One region of the Serratia sp. NPDC078593 genome, then DNA from elsewhere that is predicted to be linked to it. Evidence: predicted binding sites of a transcription regulator. Region 1 holds the regulator's gene; the other holds the start of a gene.

What was found. The regulator CRP, encoded in region 1, controls carbon source genes, mostly activating them, when cyclic AMP is high. The targets are predictions, from matches to a motif close to ATGTGANNNNNNTCACAT.
Positions count from the first base shown of each region.
Region 2: a site for CRP is predicted at 2,500-2,517, ahead of ACQKDS_RS10190 (YfcZ/YiiS family protein). Genes of this name have one in related genera too.

Region 1 covers NZ_JBNNGK010000010.1:149,507-157,613, forward strand. Annotated here, with positions in the region: gene argD (bifunctional acetylornithine/succinyldiaminopimelate transaminase) at 1-740, shown strand, start outside; gene crp (cAMP-activated global transcriptional regulator CRP) at 985-1,617, opposite strand; gene ACQKDS_RS13080 (OsmC family protein) at 1,992-2,399, shown strand; gene ACQKDS_RS13085 (phosphoribulokinase) at 2,460-3,329, opposite strand; gene ACQKDS_RS13090 (YheU family protein) at 3,554-3,787, opposite strand; gene ACQKDS_RS13095 (hydrolase) at 3,784-4,764, opposite strand; gene ACQKDS_RS13100 (LysE family translocator) at 4,965-5,567, shown strand; gene ACQKDS_RS13105 (PhzF family phenazine biosynthesis protein) at 5,578-6,360, shown strand; gene ACQKDS_RS13110 (hypothetical protein) at 6,396-7,433, opposite strand; gene ACQKDS_RS13115 (toxic anion resistance protein) at 7,495-8,107, opposite strand, start outside.
Region 2 covers NZ_JBNNGK010000007.1:125,826-133,932, forward strand. Annotated here, with positions in the region: gene fadJ (fatty acid oxidation complex subunit alpha FadJ) at 1-565, opposite strand, end outside; gene fadI (acetyl-CoA C-acyltransferase FadI) at 565-1,875, opposite strand; gene ACQKDS_RS10190 (YfcZ/YiiS family protein) at 2,068-2,364, opposite strand; gene fadL (long-chain fatty acid transporter FadL) at 2,770-4,092, shown strand; gene ACQKDS_RS10200 (hypothetical protein) at 4,407-4,694, shown strand; gene ACQKDS_RS10205 (hypothetical protein) at 5,013-5,468, shown strand; gene mlaA (phospholipid-binding lipoprotein MlaA) at 5,606-6,367, opposite strand; gene ccmI (c-type cytochrome biogenesis protein CcmI) at 6,405-7,616, opposite strand; gene ACQKDS_RS10220 (cytochrome c-type biogenesis protein CcmH) at 7,616-8,083, opposite strand; gene ACQKDS_RS10225 (DsbE family thiol:disulfide interchange protein) at 8,080-8,107, opposite strand, start outside.

The DNA of each region.
Region 1 (8,107 bases):
GGCCCAAACCGGCCGACATCGTGCATGTTCCCTTCAATGATCTGGCGGCGGTGAAGGCGGTAATGGATGATCAGACCTGCGCGGTGGTGATGGAGCCGATTCAAGGGGAGGGGGGCATCACACCGGCCGAAGCGCAATTCTTGCAGGGCGTACGCGAGCTATGTGACCAGCATCAGGCGTTATTAGTGTTTGATGAAGTGCAAAGCGGTATGGGTCGCAGTGGTAAACTATTTACCTATATGCATTACGGTGTGACGCCGGATATTTTAACCACCGCGAAAGCATTGGGCGGTGGCTTCCCGGTGAGTGCTATGTTGACCACCGAAGAGATTGCCTCGGTGATGCAGGTCGGTACGCATGGCACCACGTATGGCGGTAATCCGTTAGCCTGTGCGGTAGCCGAAGCCGCGTTAGACGTGATCAATACGCATGAGGTGTTGAGTGGCGTCGAACAACGTCATACGCTTTATGTCTCGGCTCTGACTGAGATCGGTAATAAATACGGGGTTTTCAGCGATATTCGCGGTATGGGGTTGCTGATTGGCGCAGAACTGACGGCGGCTTACCGTGGTATGGCTCGTGATTTCCTGAATGCCGCAGCTGCTCGGGGGGTGATGATTTTGAATGCTGGGCCAAATGTGATTCGCTTCGCCCCTTCATTGGTGGTCGCGCTGCAAGATATTGAAGAAGGTATGGCACGGTTTGAACGGGCAGTGCAGGATGTGGTGAAGGCAGGTTAATACCCTAAACGGTGTGTTATCAAACCCGAGCAGAGCGGATAATCTAACCCAAAGAGAAAACGGCGCGTGAGGCGCCGTTTTGAGCTTGATGACGAAGTCGTCTATGGCCCCCGAGATACCCGGGCCTAGCGTAGCGAGGGGTGCTCCGGTGGCTTACGCCACTACGACCCCACAGCCACGCTTTCCCTCATAACGAGCTTTGTCAGCAGTCTGAACCGGCGCGTGATGTGCCGTTTTTTACTGATTAGCGCGTGCCGTAAACGACAATGGTTTTGCCGTGTGCGGAAATCAGATTTTGATCTTCGAGCATTTTCAGAATACGGCCGACCGTTTCGCGTGAACAACCGACGATTTGGCCAATTTCCTGACGGGTAATTTTAATTTGCATGCCGTCTGGGTGAGTCATGGCATCCGGTTGTTTAGCCAGATTCAGCAAGGTTTGCGCAATGCGGCCGGTAACATCAAGGAAAGCGAGGTTACCCACTTTCTCTGAGGTGACTTGCAGACGGCTTGCCATCTGTGCCGACAGGCGCATTAAAATGTCAGGGTTAACCTGGATTAACTGACGGAATTTCTTATAAGAAATTTCAGCCACTTCACAGGCGCTTTTGGCCCTTACCCAGGCACTGCGCTCCTGACCTTCTTCAAATAATCCAAGCTCGCCGATGAAATCGCCCTGATTGAGATAGGACAGGATCATCTCTTTACCTTCTTCATCCTTGATGAGCACCGCTACGGAGCCTTTCACGATGTAGTAAAGCGTTTCGGCCTTTTCACCTTGGTGAATCAGCGTACTTTTTGATGGATATTTGTGGATATGGCAATGAGACAAGAACCATTCGAGAGTCGGGTCTGTTTGCGGTTTGCCGAGAACCATTCGCTATTATCCTCTGTTGTAATCTGCCTGTATCACAGGGGTCAGAGTTCCCTGTCAAACGAGTTAGGGCTGACGGTGAGTGACTGCCATTTAACCGTTTTGAGGCGTGCCGTAAAATACGCTATTGCCCTAGCATATTAACTTGCTGTGAGCGCTGCAAGCTACATTCTGTTAACATACCAAATTAGGCACCTTTCTGCGGGCATTTCCCTGAAAATCAGTGTCCAGCAAGAATTATTTCGGCTTTGTTTGTAGCACAGAGTGAGGCGGGTGTCTTGTGTTGTCTCGCTCACACATGACCGGCGTCAGGTTCCATTGCCAGTTTGCGTGTGAACGCGTAGTCTGATTTTAAGAAATTAACCGGAGTAATCAGAATGCAGGCAAGAGTAAAGTGGGTTGAGGGATTAACGTTTCTAGGTGAGTCGGCGTCTGGTCATCAGGTTCTGATGGATGGCAACGCAGGCGATAAGGCACCTAGCCCGATGGAAATGGTGTTGATGTCAGTCGGTGGTTGCAGTGCGATCGACGTGGTTTCGATCTTACAAAAAGGCCGCCATGCGGTGTGCGATTGCGAGGTCAAACTCAGTTCTGAACGTCGCGAAGAAGCCCCGCGGATATTTACCCACATTAACCTGCATTTTATCGTGAGTGGTAAAGGGCTGAGTGAGAAAGCGGTTGAGCGTGCGGTGGATCTTTCCGCTGAAAAATACTGTTCAGTGGCGCTGATGCTGGGGAAAGCCGCCGAGGTATCCCACAGCTTTGAGGTGCGTGACGTAGAGTAAGATCTCGGGCGCGGCGCTGGCGGTTCAACATGCGACTGCGCCCCAGGCATAGCCGAAGCGTTATTCGATTTTTTTCCCTTCCAGTAGCCGCTGTACCAGTGGCGCCATGATCAGCTCCATCGCCAGCCCCATTTTTCCGCCCGGCACGACCAGCGTATTGATATGTGAGATGAAGGAGCCTTGCAGCATCGCCAGCAGGTAAGGGAAATCAATATGATCCAATCCGCGGAAGTGAATCACGACAAAACTTTCATCCAGTGAAGGAATCGCTTTCGCGGCAAATGGGTTAGAAGTATCCACCGTGGGTACACGCTGGAAGTTGATATGCGTGCGAGAGAATTGTGGCGTGATGTAGTTGATGTAATCGTCCATGGATCGCACCACGGAATCCATCACGGCTTCACGAGAATGGCCGCGTTCACCGGTATCGCGGATCAGTTTCTGGATCCATTCAAGGTTGACGATAGGTACCACGCCGACGAGAAGGTCGACCTGTTTCGCGACGTCATGTTGCTCGGTGACCACGCCGCCATGCAGCCCTTCATAGAACAAAACATCGGTTGGCTCTGGTAAGGCTTCCCACGGCGTGAATGTCCCCGGCACTTGATTATAGGGTACCGCTTCATCGTAGGTATGTAGATACTTGCGTGAACGACCAGAGCCGTTTTGGCCATATTCGAGGAAGCTTTGTTCAAGTAGGCCAAAATCATTGGCTTCTGGGCCGAAATAGCTGATATGACGACCCAGATCGCGCGCCTTGCGGATCTCCGCATCCATTTCCGGGCGGGTATAACGGTGAAAGCTGTCCCCTTCCAACTGCGCGGCGCGGATATTCAACTGCTGGAATATTTTACGAAATGCCACGCTGGTGGTGGTGGTGCCGGCGCCGCTGGAGCCGGTTACTGCGATAACAGGATGTTTGGCGGACATAGGGTGTATTACTCCGTCTAAAATGCGCAAGTTATCAGTCATACGCTGCATCTTCAGGCGCGCGGCTTGGCGGCCGAGATAAACCAAGCCCCTATCGGTTTACGACTGCGTTGTCGTTATGTGACTCGGCGTTTGGAGAGCCGTTGATTTGTACGTCGATGCAGCTCGAATGCATTGGGTATAGCACATTGTTACCTGATTTTGGCCGTCAGTCATAGAACGGATTACATTTCTTCCTGGCCGGCGCGGAATTGGCCGCGCGGCATGATATTGATGGTTTCATGTAACTCCGACCAGACCAATAACACCTCGCCACTTTGTAGCTGGCGGCGAACATCATCTACTTTTTGTGCCAGGGAGCGCTCGTGCTCGCCATAATCCGTGCCTTCGCGCAGCACGAACGATTCGATCAGGTTGTTCAGTGTTTCACTGTCCAGGTCTTTCCAGGGAATAATCATGCATTCGGTTCCAAATAGGGGGGCAGCCAGGCAGGTATCCGGTGTTCCAGCCACATTTGCGGTTTTTTCAGTGAGCCGCCGACAAAGCCGACATGGCCGCCACATTCCGTGAGTTGATATTCGATGTTGTGCGGCAGGCTGGCGATGTCCGGGATCACGTCTGCTGTCATGAAGGGATCGTCTTTGGCGTGGATGATCAATAACGGCGTTTGAATTTTTGGCAGCAGCGGTAGCGCACTGCAACGGCGATAATAATCCGTGGCATCGCTAAAGCCGTGAATACGTGCGGTAATCACATCATCGAAGTCGCGGATGCGCTGTAGCCCTTTTAGCTGAGGTAGCTTTAACGGTAAAGAGCCCGGATAATGGAGAAGCTTGCGTGTGGCATTTTGCTTAAGCTGACCAAGAAGATAACGCTGGTAAACTCGGGAAAAGCCCTGTTCCATTCGCAGTGAGCAGGGTTCCAACATCAGTGGGGCGGAAACCACGACGGCCGCATCCACTAAGCGCGAGTTTTCTTGCTGCGCCAGATAGCATGCGAGCATATTGCCACCCAACGAGACACCGACCGCGGCGGTCGGTACCGCGCCGTAGTTATCACGTAGCCATTGCAGAAAGAAGTGGGCATCTTCGGTTTCACCAGAATGGTATATCCGCTGTTTACGATTGGGCACGCCGCTGCAGCCCCGAAAGTGCATGACCACGCCCAGCCAACCTTTCTCACGCCAGGCGTGGAGTTGGCCGTGTGCATAGGGGCTGTAAAAGTTGCCCTCTAAACCATGAAAAAGCACCACACGCGGCTTATCGCGCGCCAACCGTGGGTCTTCGCTCCAGGCGAGATCGATAAAATCACCGTCAGGTAATTCCAGACGTTGCCAGTGCGGTTTAAGCAACACGCGGCGGCGTACCAGCCGTGGCAGCAACGTTTGCAGGTGTGGATTACTGACCCCGGTTAGGGGGCGAAAGATTTCATACATAACGTGAATAAAATTCTTGTGAATGGCTATTGTCTGATCAATAGCGCACTGTTAGCTTCAATACCATTAGCTGACAATAATATACCCTAAATAATTCAGTTGCATTGCGGTGACCGCGACGTAGCCAATGCGCCAACATGCTAGTGGAAGGGTGGCGGGTATACTGCAAAAAGTGCATTTGGGTGAGGAGCACCCGCTACATGGAATTAAGCTTATTTCTTTCGATGTTAGGTTTTCTGTTTGTTGCAGCCATCACTCCAGGCCCGAATAATTTGCTATTAACCACCTCCGGCGCCAACTTTGGCTTTCTGCGCTCGCTGAGTCTGATGATTGGCATCATTCTTGGTATGCAAAGTATTTTGCTGTTGGTGGCGTTTGGCGTGGGCAGTTTGATTGTGGTTTATCCGTCGCTGCACTTGGCCCTAAAAATCCTTGGTAGCCTTTATTTGTTGTGGCTGGCCTGGAAAGTGGCGACCGCCAGTTATGAAAAGCTGAATACCGATGTCGCGCCACCGCAGCCGATTCGTTTGTATCAGGGCTGGTTGTTACAGTTCCTTAACCCGAAGGCATGGCTAATGGCGTTAGGTGCGGTAGCCAGTTTTAGCCTGACGGGCGAGCAATTTAACCATTCGATTATTGCTATTTCGGCGGGGCTTTCGGGCATGAATTTGGTGACTGGCTTGGTTTGGTTGGGATTTGGCACGTTAATTGGACGGCTGCTGCAAAGCAAGAAAGCATGGGTTATCTTTAACGTGTCTATGGGATTGTTGACGGCGGCGTGTGTGCTGCTGATCTGGCATTAAGGAATTGCAGATGACCAAAAATTATTTCCATGTTGATGCCTTTATTGGTGAGGGATTGCGCGGCAACCCTGCTGGTGTTTACATGATGAAACAGCCGCTGCCAACGGCGCAGATGCAGGCCATCGCGCATGAGCTGAACCTGCCGGAAACCAGCTTCATTTGGGAAGATGGCGACATGGCGGCGATTCGCTGGTTTACGCCGCAGCGAGAGGTGGATTTGTGCGGGCACGGTACGCTCGCGGCCGCTTACGTTATGTTTAACGTGGTTAATCCGGCATTGAGTGATATTCGCTTGCGCTCTGCCAGTGGTGAGCTGTATGTCAAGCGTGATGCCACAGACCGTCAGCGTTTGATTCTCGATTTCCCTACGCGCGCGCCGCAACGCGTCGCAGAACCGGCGTTTTTAGCCGCGCAGTTGGGAGCGCAGCCGCAGGAAGTATGGCAATCCGCAGCCATGCTGGTGGTCTTGGCAAATGAGGCGCAGGTTAAGGCGTTACAACCGGATATACCGGCATTAGTTGCCGCGACCGGTCGTGGGGTGATTGTCACTGCACCGGGTGATGAGGTGGATTTTGTTTCTCGTTATTTTACGCTCGACGGTGGCGAAGATCCGGTGACCGGTTCTGCTCACTGCACTTTGATGCCGTATTGGGTCGCGCGGCTGGGGCGTCATACGTTACGTGCCAGACAAATCTCGTCGCGTGGTGGTGAGCTGTTTTGCGAATTGAAGGGCGAACGCACCCTGCTTGGCGGCTATGCCAGGATCTTTTTACACGGGGAAATTCAGGGGTGAATGTCCGCAGCACCCACGGTGCTGCGGCGTGAGGGTTACTTGAGGCCGTCGGTTTTGAGCAGGCTATCGAGTAAACTCAGGTCGGATTTGTATGCCAGCGTGTCATTTTCCAGCAGCTGCGCGTGCTTTTGTTTGAAGGCCGAGTGCAGCGAACGTAGGCTTTCCAAGCCTTGGTTATTGATGCTGCCGGAAGCGCCGTGAATATCCAATTGGCTGGCAAGCTTATAGCCTTCATTCAATAACCTAAGCGTGTAGGGCAGGTAGCGCTTGAGAAACTCGCTGCCCGGTTTAATGTCATTAGGGTCCTGTACTACGCACTGTTGTATCAGCCGTGCATATTTGACGATGCCATTCAGTTCAGTTCGCATGGGTTTGTCAAGCGTAGGATAGTTCTCCAAGCTGACGATAATTGACTCTCCTTCTGTGTTGAGCCAGCTCTCTTCCCCTGCATTTTCTTGGCTGCCGGCGTTTGCTGCGGACGTATGTTTTTCAGCGCTGTTCCTCTGGCGAGGTTCAGGCTTGCTTGCATCGGCGATCATTTTGGCGATCCTTTGTGACAGCGGCAGACTACGGTAGGCGGAAAGCATAAACAACGCCGCGAAGAGGCAGAGGTAGCCGTAGTGATGGATATCTTCATACACCAGATTGTAATTAGATAACATTAGCAGCCATAACAGCAGGTACCACAGGTGTATCCAGCCTAGTGTTTTCCGTTGCGCTAGCAGATATAGCATGAAAAACATGGATGAGGCCCAAACGCCTGCGGCGACCGTATCTCCGATGCATACCCAGCAAAGGCCAGCCAGTAGCCCCCATGCCAAGCTGCGTTGATCGTAAAGGAATCCGCGGAAAAGCAGTACCAAACTCATCCAACAGAAGATGCTGGGGTCGTATTTAGTGGCCTCCTCGGGAGTCAGGCCAGCTTGCAGAGCCGCGAGGTCGGGTGAGCCTACGCGGGTGGCAAGTTGAATATAACAGCCCACGACGATCGTCAGGGCAAATTGTATGCCGAATGTATACCAGCGGCTGTTTTCGTAGCGTTCGCGAAAGCCAGAAACATTAATCAGAGTCATAGGCAGAGATCGTTGGAATCCGTGAGTGGTAAAAAGCGTTCAACATCATCTTAAACGCCGGTTATACGTTGGCCGTCGGGCGCTGGTCTGCCGCAATCGCCGCGAGGTGGTTGCGCAGTTCTTGTTCCATAGTCGTCAACTCTTTTTCTACCTCAGTGCGGCGTGCTCTGGCTTCACTGGCGATCGTCACCGTATCCTCAATGGTACTGAGTAAGCGGTTTTGTACATCGCGTAACGTTTCGATATCGACGATTGAGCGTTCGACTTCGCGGGCGGTTTCTAAGGTGCCGGTTTGCAGCAGTTCAGCATTGCGGCGCAGCATATCATTCGTGGTGTCTGCCACATCTTTTTGTAATTTTGCCGCTTGACGCTGGGAGTTCAGCGAGAGTGCCAGAACAATCTGGCTCTTCCAGATAGGGATAGTCGTCAGAATGCTGCTTTGGATTTTTTCTGCCAACGACTGGCTATTGCTCTGCATCAGGCGGATCTGTGGCGCGGTCTGAACGGCAATGGTACGTGACATCATCAGATCATGCAGGCGACGCTCAAAGCGCTGGATGCCTTCGATCAGGTCGCGTACGTATTGGGCATCCATAGCATCAGTAGAACGGTTAGCTTGTGACTGAGCTTGAGCGAGTTCTTGGTCTTGCACCTGAGCTAACTTCTGCTTACCG
Region 2 (8,107 bases), on a different contig from region 1:
CCTGCCGGGCGCGCAGGTGTTTACCGGTCAGCATCATATCTAACGCCTTGCTCGCCCCAATCAGCCGGGGCAAACGCTGAGTGCCACCGGAACCCGGTAGCAAACCGAGCTGAACTTCCGGCAAGCCTAGCGCGGTTTTGTCGTCGAGCGAGCACACGCGGCTATGGCAGGCCAATGCCAGCTCCAGCCCACCGCCCAAGCATGCACCGTGGATCGCCGCCACCACCGGTACGGGAAACGCGGCTATCTGTGCCAAGGTATTTTGCCCTTTACGCGCCAGCGCTTCTGCTTCATTGGCATTATTGCAGGCGGCAATCATCGTAATATCAGCACCGGCAATAAATGAATCGGGTTTACCAGAAACGATCACCACCCCTTCGAGCCCAGGATGTTGCTGCGCCTTAATCAACACATCATTAACTTGCTCAACAAATTCCGCTTTCAGCGTATTCACTTTCTCATCCGGCACATCAATGGTGATCACACCGATATTATCCGGCCGCAGCGTCAAGCGAAATGACGAGGGTTTGGCTCGCTGCTCGTGCAACGCATTTTCAACATTCATTATTCGACCTCCACAACCATCGCTGCACCTAACCCACCCGCTGCACAGGCGGTCGCTAACCCTAAGCCACCACCGCGCCGTTTCAACTCGTGTAAGGTCTGGGTGATCATGCGTGCACCGGTTGCCGCAAACGGATGACCGTAAGCAATTGAACCACCCAGCACATTAAATTTATCTCTGTCGACCTCGCCAATCGCCGCGCTGCGCCCCAGCTTTTGCTGGGCGAATTCTTGGCTGGCGAACATTTTCAGGTTTGCCAACGTTTGTGCGGCGAACGCTTCGTGCATATCAATTAACGCCAAATCAGCCAGGGTAATACCTGCGCGATCCAGCGCCAGCGGCGTCGCGTAAGAAGGGCCAAGTAGCATGTCCTCCCACACGTCGATGGCAGCAAAAGCGAAGCTGCGCAGATAACCCAGCGGCACCAATCCCAATTCTTTGGCACGCGACTCACTCATCATCAATACGGCAGCGGCACCGTCGGTCAGTGGCGTGCTGTTGGCTGCCGTGACGCTACCGTGTTTACGATCGAATGCCGGCTTCAGTTTGGTGTAGGAAGCCAGGCTGGAATCTTTACGAATGTTATTATCTTCAGCCAATAGCGCTTTGTATGGCGGCACATAGGCGGTCATCACTTCCTGACGCAGTAGCCCCTGCTCCCAGGCTTTAGCCGCCAACTGATGCGAACGATGCGCAAGCGCATCCTGTTCTTCCCGGCTAATGCCATGTGACTTGGCCATCTGTTCGGCCGTATCGCCCATGCGCAACCCTGTGGAGTATTCCGCAACCGCAGGCGGAACCGGCAACAGATCGCGGAATTTAAGTTTGCTGAATAGCTTAAGCCGTTGTGACAAGGTGCGCGCCTTATTCACATCAACTAAGGTTCGCGCCAGCGCTTTGCTAACACCGATCGGCAAGACGGAAGAGGAGTCTGCACCGCCCGCAATGCCGATGCTGATACTGCCAGCCATGATACTTTCGGCCACATTGGCGATAGCCTGAAAACTGGTGGCGCAGGCACGCGATACGCTGTAAGCATCGGTGTGCACGCTCATGCCGGTTCCTAGCACAATTTCGCGCGCGATGTTAGGCGCCTCCGGCATTTGCACCACTTGGCCAAAGACCAGTTGTTCAATTAATTGCGGCTCGATACCGCTGCGCGCCAATAGTTCGCTCACCGCCATTTTACCAAGGTCCACCGCCGGAATTCCGTGATAGGCAGTGGCCTGCTTGGCGAACGGGGTACGCAGTCCATTTACAATTGCAATTCGGTCACCCTGACGGGTAACTAGCGGCAGTGCCTTACTCATAAACGCTCCTGAAGATGATGACGTCAGCGCAACGATCGAAACAGGTCTGACCTGATGTGGGTCATTGTTAACCATATGTTTACATTTGGCAAACCGGTAAGCGTGAAATCTGCGAGCAAGAGCAACTTTCTGCCGAGAGGATGGGGGATAGGATGAGTGCGCGGGCGATCCCGCGCAAAAAATTTACGCCAATTAACGCAGTCCGAGCTGGAAAATCAACGTTTCGGCCTGGCAGGCGAAGGTAAAATCAGCATCTAACTGCACCCCCCCTTCAACGGGATTCATGCTGCTGCTGATGTCACACGGATCGGATTCCACAGAACGTGCTTTTTCCGTCAATGCGGCCAACATCTGTTGTGCTTCTTGCTGACTCGCAAATACCTGGCTGTAGGATGCGGTGCAGTCAGTGTTGTCCATGACGGTGCCAACATCCACACAGCAGCATGCTGCTGTTTCCTGCGCACTGCATTTGTTAATTGCATCTGACATGTTCAAATCTCCTTACGAGGCGGTTTTACCGCCTCAAATTGCCAATTTTGATCTGGCGCATAAACACAAAAATCTAAAGGGTATTTTACTCCCCTGTTGAAAGGAGCACTAGCACTTACTGTTAGCAGGTGTTTTAAGTGATGGAAATCACAAATAAAAATGCTCGTCTGCTAAGGATTGGTAAGAATTTTGTTATTAAGCGGTCGCTTTTTGTTAAGCAGATCTCTTTTTCGACATCAAAATGGAAATATATGGAAAACAAACTTGCAACATTTTCACAGGTCAGACCTATAATTCAGCCACTGGTCTGATTTGTCTGAATGATAACGGACCCTACAATCCCGCGCTCCTTGTTACTATAAGTAACAATAGTTTAAATAATAAACACATAATGAGGTTTTGGTCATGAGCCAGAAAAACCTATTTACTAAATCAGCTCTTGCAGCTGCAGTGGCAATTATTTCTTCAAACGTCTATGCCGCAGGATTCCAGCTGAATGAGTATTCTTCATCTGGTTTAGGCCGTTCTTTCTCTGGCGAAGGCGCTGTTGCAGACAACGCAGCATCAGGAAGCCGCAACCCCGCAACCATGATGATGTTTGATAGCCCGTCCTTCTCTGGCGGTGCAATCTTCATCAACCCGGATGTCGACATTTCAGGACAATCACCGAGCGGCGCCAGTCTTGATGCAAAAAACATCGCGCCTACCGCATGGGTACCTAATCTTCACTATATTCACCCGATCAACGATCAGTGGGCTCTGGGGGCTTCCGTCACCAGTAACTACGGTTTAGCGACTGAATTTAATGATAGCTATACCGCTGGCGCGTTTGCCGGTAAAACCGATCTGACCACGGCTAACCTTAACCTAAGCGCAGCTTATCGTTTAAATCAACACTTCAGCTTCGGTCTGGGCTTTGATGCGGTTTACGCCAAGGCGAAAATCGAGCGTTACGCTGGCGACTTGCCAAAACTGCTGGCCGGTTCTGGCCAATTGCCACCGGGGTTAGCAGGCCCGATTTCACAGATCCCTGGCGATACCCAAATTGCCCACTTAAAAGGTGACGAATGGGGCTATGGTTGGAATGCCGGTATTCTATATGAAGTGGACGAAAACAATCGTTACGGCCTGACTTATCGCTCAGAGATAAAGATCGACTTTGAAGGCGATTATAAGAGCAGCCTACCTGCGCAATATAATCCGCTGCTGGGATCCATGGGTCTGCCACTCGGTACTAACGGCCAGACAGTGTCGGGTTCCCTGTCTCTGCATCTGCCAGAAATGTGGGAAATCTCTGGTTATAACAAAGTTGCGCCACAGTGGGCGGTTCACTACAGCCTGGCCTATACCAGTTGGAGTCAATTCCAGGAGTTGAAAGCAACGGGTAACAACGGCCAAACGTTGTTTGAAAAGCATGAAGGCTTCAAAGACGCGTATCGCATCGCGTTGGGTACAACCTATTACTATGATGATAACTGGACGTTCCGTACCGGTATCGCCTTCGATGACAGTCCTGTTCCAGCGCAGAACCGCTCCATCTCCATTCCGGATCAGGATCGTTTCTGGCTAAGCGCCGGTACCACCTACGCGTTTAACAAGAATGCCTCGGTTGACGTCGGTGTGTCTTACATGCACGGTCAGCACGTTACCATCAAAGAAGGCCCGTATACTTTCGAGTCTGAAGGTAAAGCTTGGTTGTACGGCGCAAACTTCAACTACACCTTCTAAATTGTTGACGCAGCCGGCTTAAAAACCGGCTATTTAGCACCATGCCGTTCACTTAAACCTGAGCGGCATGGTGCGTTGTTTTTGCCCCAGCCTGAGCCGTAGCCCCTCCCTTGCTTACTATTCGTTAATCAATTGTCAGAGCTTTGAGTCCTCCCTGCACCCAGCGCAGAGCAATTAACTGGCGCGGCATGCCACGCCACTACGCGGTTGACGGATGCGATGTGGGCAGGTTGCTGGCAACTTGAGATATGACTAAACCGTAGGGGCGAACATGTTCGCCTCGCTTCCGGTGCAGAGCGATTGGCTGGCGCGGCATGCCACGCCACTACGCGATTGACGGATGTGATGTGGGCAGGTTGCTGGCAACTTGGCATATGGCTAAACCTGTTCGCCCCGCTTCCGGTGCTGAGCGATTAGCTGGCGCGGTATCCCACGCCACTACGCGGTTGACGGATGCGATGTGGGCAGGTTGCTGGCAACGTGGCATATGGCTAAACCGTAGGGGCGAATATGTTCGCCCCGCTTCCGGTGCTGAGCGATTAGCCGGCGCGGCATGCCACGCCACTACGCGATTGACGAATGTGATGTGGGTAGGTTACTAGCAACGTGGCATATGACTAAACATGTTCGCCCCGCTTCCGGTGCTGAGCGATTAGCCGGCGCGGCATGCCACGCCTCTACGCGATTGACGGATGCGATGTGGGCAGGTTGCTGGCAACTTGAGATATGGCTAAACCGTAGGGGGTGAACATGTTCGCCCCGCTTCCGGTGCTGAGCGATTAGCCGGCGCGGCATGCCACGCCACTACGCGGTTGACGGATGTGATGTGGGCAGGTTGCTGGCAACGTGGCATATGGCTAAACCGTAGGGGGCGAACATGTTCGTCCCGCTTCCGGTGCGGAGCAATTAGCTGGCGCGGCATGCCACGCCACTACGCGATTGACGGATGTGATGTGGGCAGGTTGCTGGCAACGTGGCATATGGCTAAACATGTTCGCCCCGCTTCCGGTGCTGAGCGATTAGCTGGCGCGGTATGCCACGCCACTACGCGGTTGACGGATGTGATGTGGGCAGGTTGCTGGCAACGTGGCATATGGCTAAACCGTAGGGGGCGAACATGTTCGTCCCGCTTCCGGTGCGGAGCAATTAGCTGGCGCGGCATGCCACGCCACTACGCGATTGACGGATGCGATGTGGGCAGGTTGCTGGCAACTTGGCATATGGCTAAACATGTTCGCCCCGCTTCCGGTGCAGAGCGATTAGCTGGCGCGGCATGCCACGCCTCTACGCGGTTGACGGATGTGATGTGGGCAAGTTGCTGGCAACGTGGCATATGGCTAAACATGTTCGCCCCGCTTCCGGTGCTGAGCAATTAACTGTCGCGGCATGCCACGCCACTACGCGGTTGACGGATGTGATATGGGCAGGTTGCTGGCAACTTGAGATATGACTAAACCGTAGGGGGGCGAACATGTTCGCCCCACCACTTGGCAGGTAACTTGTTGATTTATTATCAGTCTGCTGAATCGATTTCGCCCAAATCATCCTGAATAGCCAGGGCGTTCGGATTTTCTTCAGGCTTCAATACGCCACCGTTCGCCAGGAAATCGTGACGCTGGAAGTAAGCTTCACGCATCATCAGGTAAGGATCGGACGAGTTACGCAGCAGGCCGTCAGAATCCAGCAGTTGTGCACGTGTTTCAATGCCCTCAACCACCCATTTCCCTGCCGACATCCAGAAGGTCAGATAGCTTAGCACCGGATAGAGTTTATCCGCCCACTCACCGCCTTCTTCACGCAGCGTAAAACTACCATAACCCGGTAATTGGACATAAGGGCCATAGCCCACATCGTAATAACCTAGCGTGCTACCGAAGCGACGCGGTTCTTCACGTGCCAGTTTCGGGTTCGCCATCCCCGCCACATCAATCAATCCGCCCATGCCCAACAGCGTGTTCAGGAAGAAACGGTTAAAGTGGATCATCGCGCGGTACGGATCGCCACGCAGGAAATCATTGACCATGCTGGCCGGTTCTTCCAGGTTGGACGTAAAGTTGCTCAAACCATTGCGTGCGGGCATCGGGACATAATCCCGCCAGGCAACGGCCACCGGCCGCAAGACGTAAGGATCCAGCACGTTGTAGTTAAAATTGAACATCGTACGGTTAAATCCTTCCAGAGGATCGGATCGCCCTTGAGGTTCGTTTTCCGGGGTGCTGGCGCACCCGACGAGCAACACCGTTGCAAAAGCCAGCCCAGTCAGGCGAAAATTCATATTTTTCTCCATAAAAACAATACGTTCAGTCTTCTCGTTACGGAACCTGCTTGTCTATCTGAACGCTAACCTGCCCTTTGCCGCTGAAGTCCAGCAACGCACTCTCACCGAACCAGTCACCCGCCTGCGGCGTCGCCAGACCATCACGCGAGATGCGCGCACGAACCTTCACCTGATGCAACGCTGAAAGCAGGCGTTGCGGCATCATGGCATTGCTGTCATCCAGTGAGAATGACTGCGGGAAGCGGCTCAATGGTAATTGTTTTACCGCAACCGGCACCGGGCTTTTGCCATCGGTAACCGAAATAATCAGCGTCCCTTGTGAGGGTAATGCTTTCGCTGCCTCAGGAGACAACGTGACATTAATAGCAAGTTTAACAGTTTCCTCACCCAGCTGTACTTTTGCTTGTTCAATACTGCGTGTTAACACCTCGACACGCCGATCGTCAGCCGGTAACAGTTTGAGCATCACCTGCCATGCGCCAATAGCCTGTTTATAATCACCTTGTTCGAATGCGTTGAACGCTAACAGACTCAACACCCGCAAGTCAGTATGATCTTCGGCAATCATTTTACGTAACAGGGCCGTTGCCTGTTTGTTATCTTCTGGATCATTGGATCGCGTCAATACCTCGGCATAGCCAAGGCGAACGTCCAGATTATTCGGATCAAGCCGATAAGCATGGGCGAACGCCTGTGAAGCGGTAGTGGCGTTATTCAGCGCCATGCCAACGCGGCCCAGCATCATCCAGTCATTGATGTTGCGGTCGTCTTGTTGCAGTGCGGTGCGCAATCCTAAGCCAAGGCGCGCAATCTCTTCCATGCTGAGGGGCTCGGCGCGCTCGTTAGCCACGCGTTCACGCAATGCCGGCATTTGGGCTTCGACTTGATGCCAAGCGGTAACTTGCGCCAACCCGCCGGTTTTCAAATAGAAGCCGACGGCGATAACCACCAGTACCACCACACCCGGTAGCAGCGCCCAACGGTTAATCGGCTGTGCCTGCGCCGGTTGCTGGCTGGGAATATCATCCAACAGATTTTGCTGTAACTCCTTCACCAACTCAGGGCGCTCGGCTACCACGCCCTGCTGTTCATCCTGTTCCAGCTCGTTAAGACGATCTTGATAAAATACCTTATTCAGCGTATCGCGACTGGCGTTATCGCTCGCCTTGGTTTGCCGCATTGCCGGCACCACCAGTAGCGCAGCCGCGCCGATCAGCAGCACAATAATAATCAGCCAAAAAGCCATTAGGGTTTCTTCCTGTCAGTCTCTTTCAGCAGCGCCGCCAAACGCTGTTGTTGTTGCTCGGAGAAGTCATCGTTCTGCGCCGCGCGACGATGACGGCGGCTACGCATAATCACCACGGCACCGCCAATCAGTACGAATAACACCGGGCCCAGCCACAAGATCAGCGTGGCTGGCGTCACTGGCGGCTCATAGGTAACAAAATTACCATAGCGCGCCACCATATAGTCGATAATTTGCTGCTTGCTTTGCCCCTGCATCATCAGCTCATACACTTTCGTGCGCATATCGGCGGCAATGATCGCATTCGAATCGGCGATGCTGTTGTTCTGGCATTTTGGACAGCGCAGCTGTTCGGTTAACGCCCGATATTGCTGCTCCTGCGCCACCGAATCGAATGTATAATTATCGATAGCCGCCGCCGCGTGCCAACTGAGCAAGGCGCACAATATCAGTAGCATCGCCCTCATATCGCCCCCCCATATTTGCGGTAC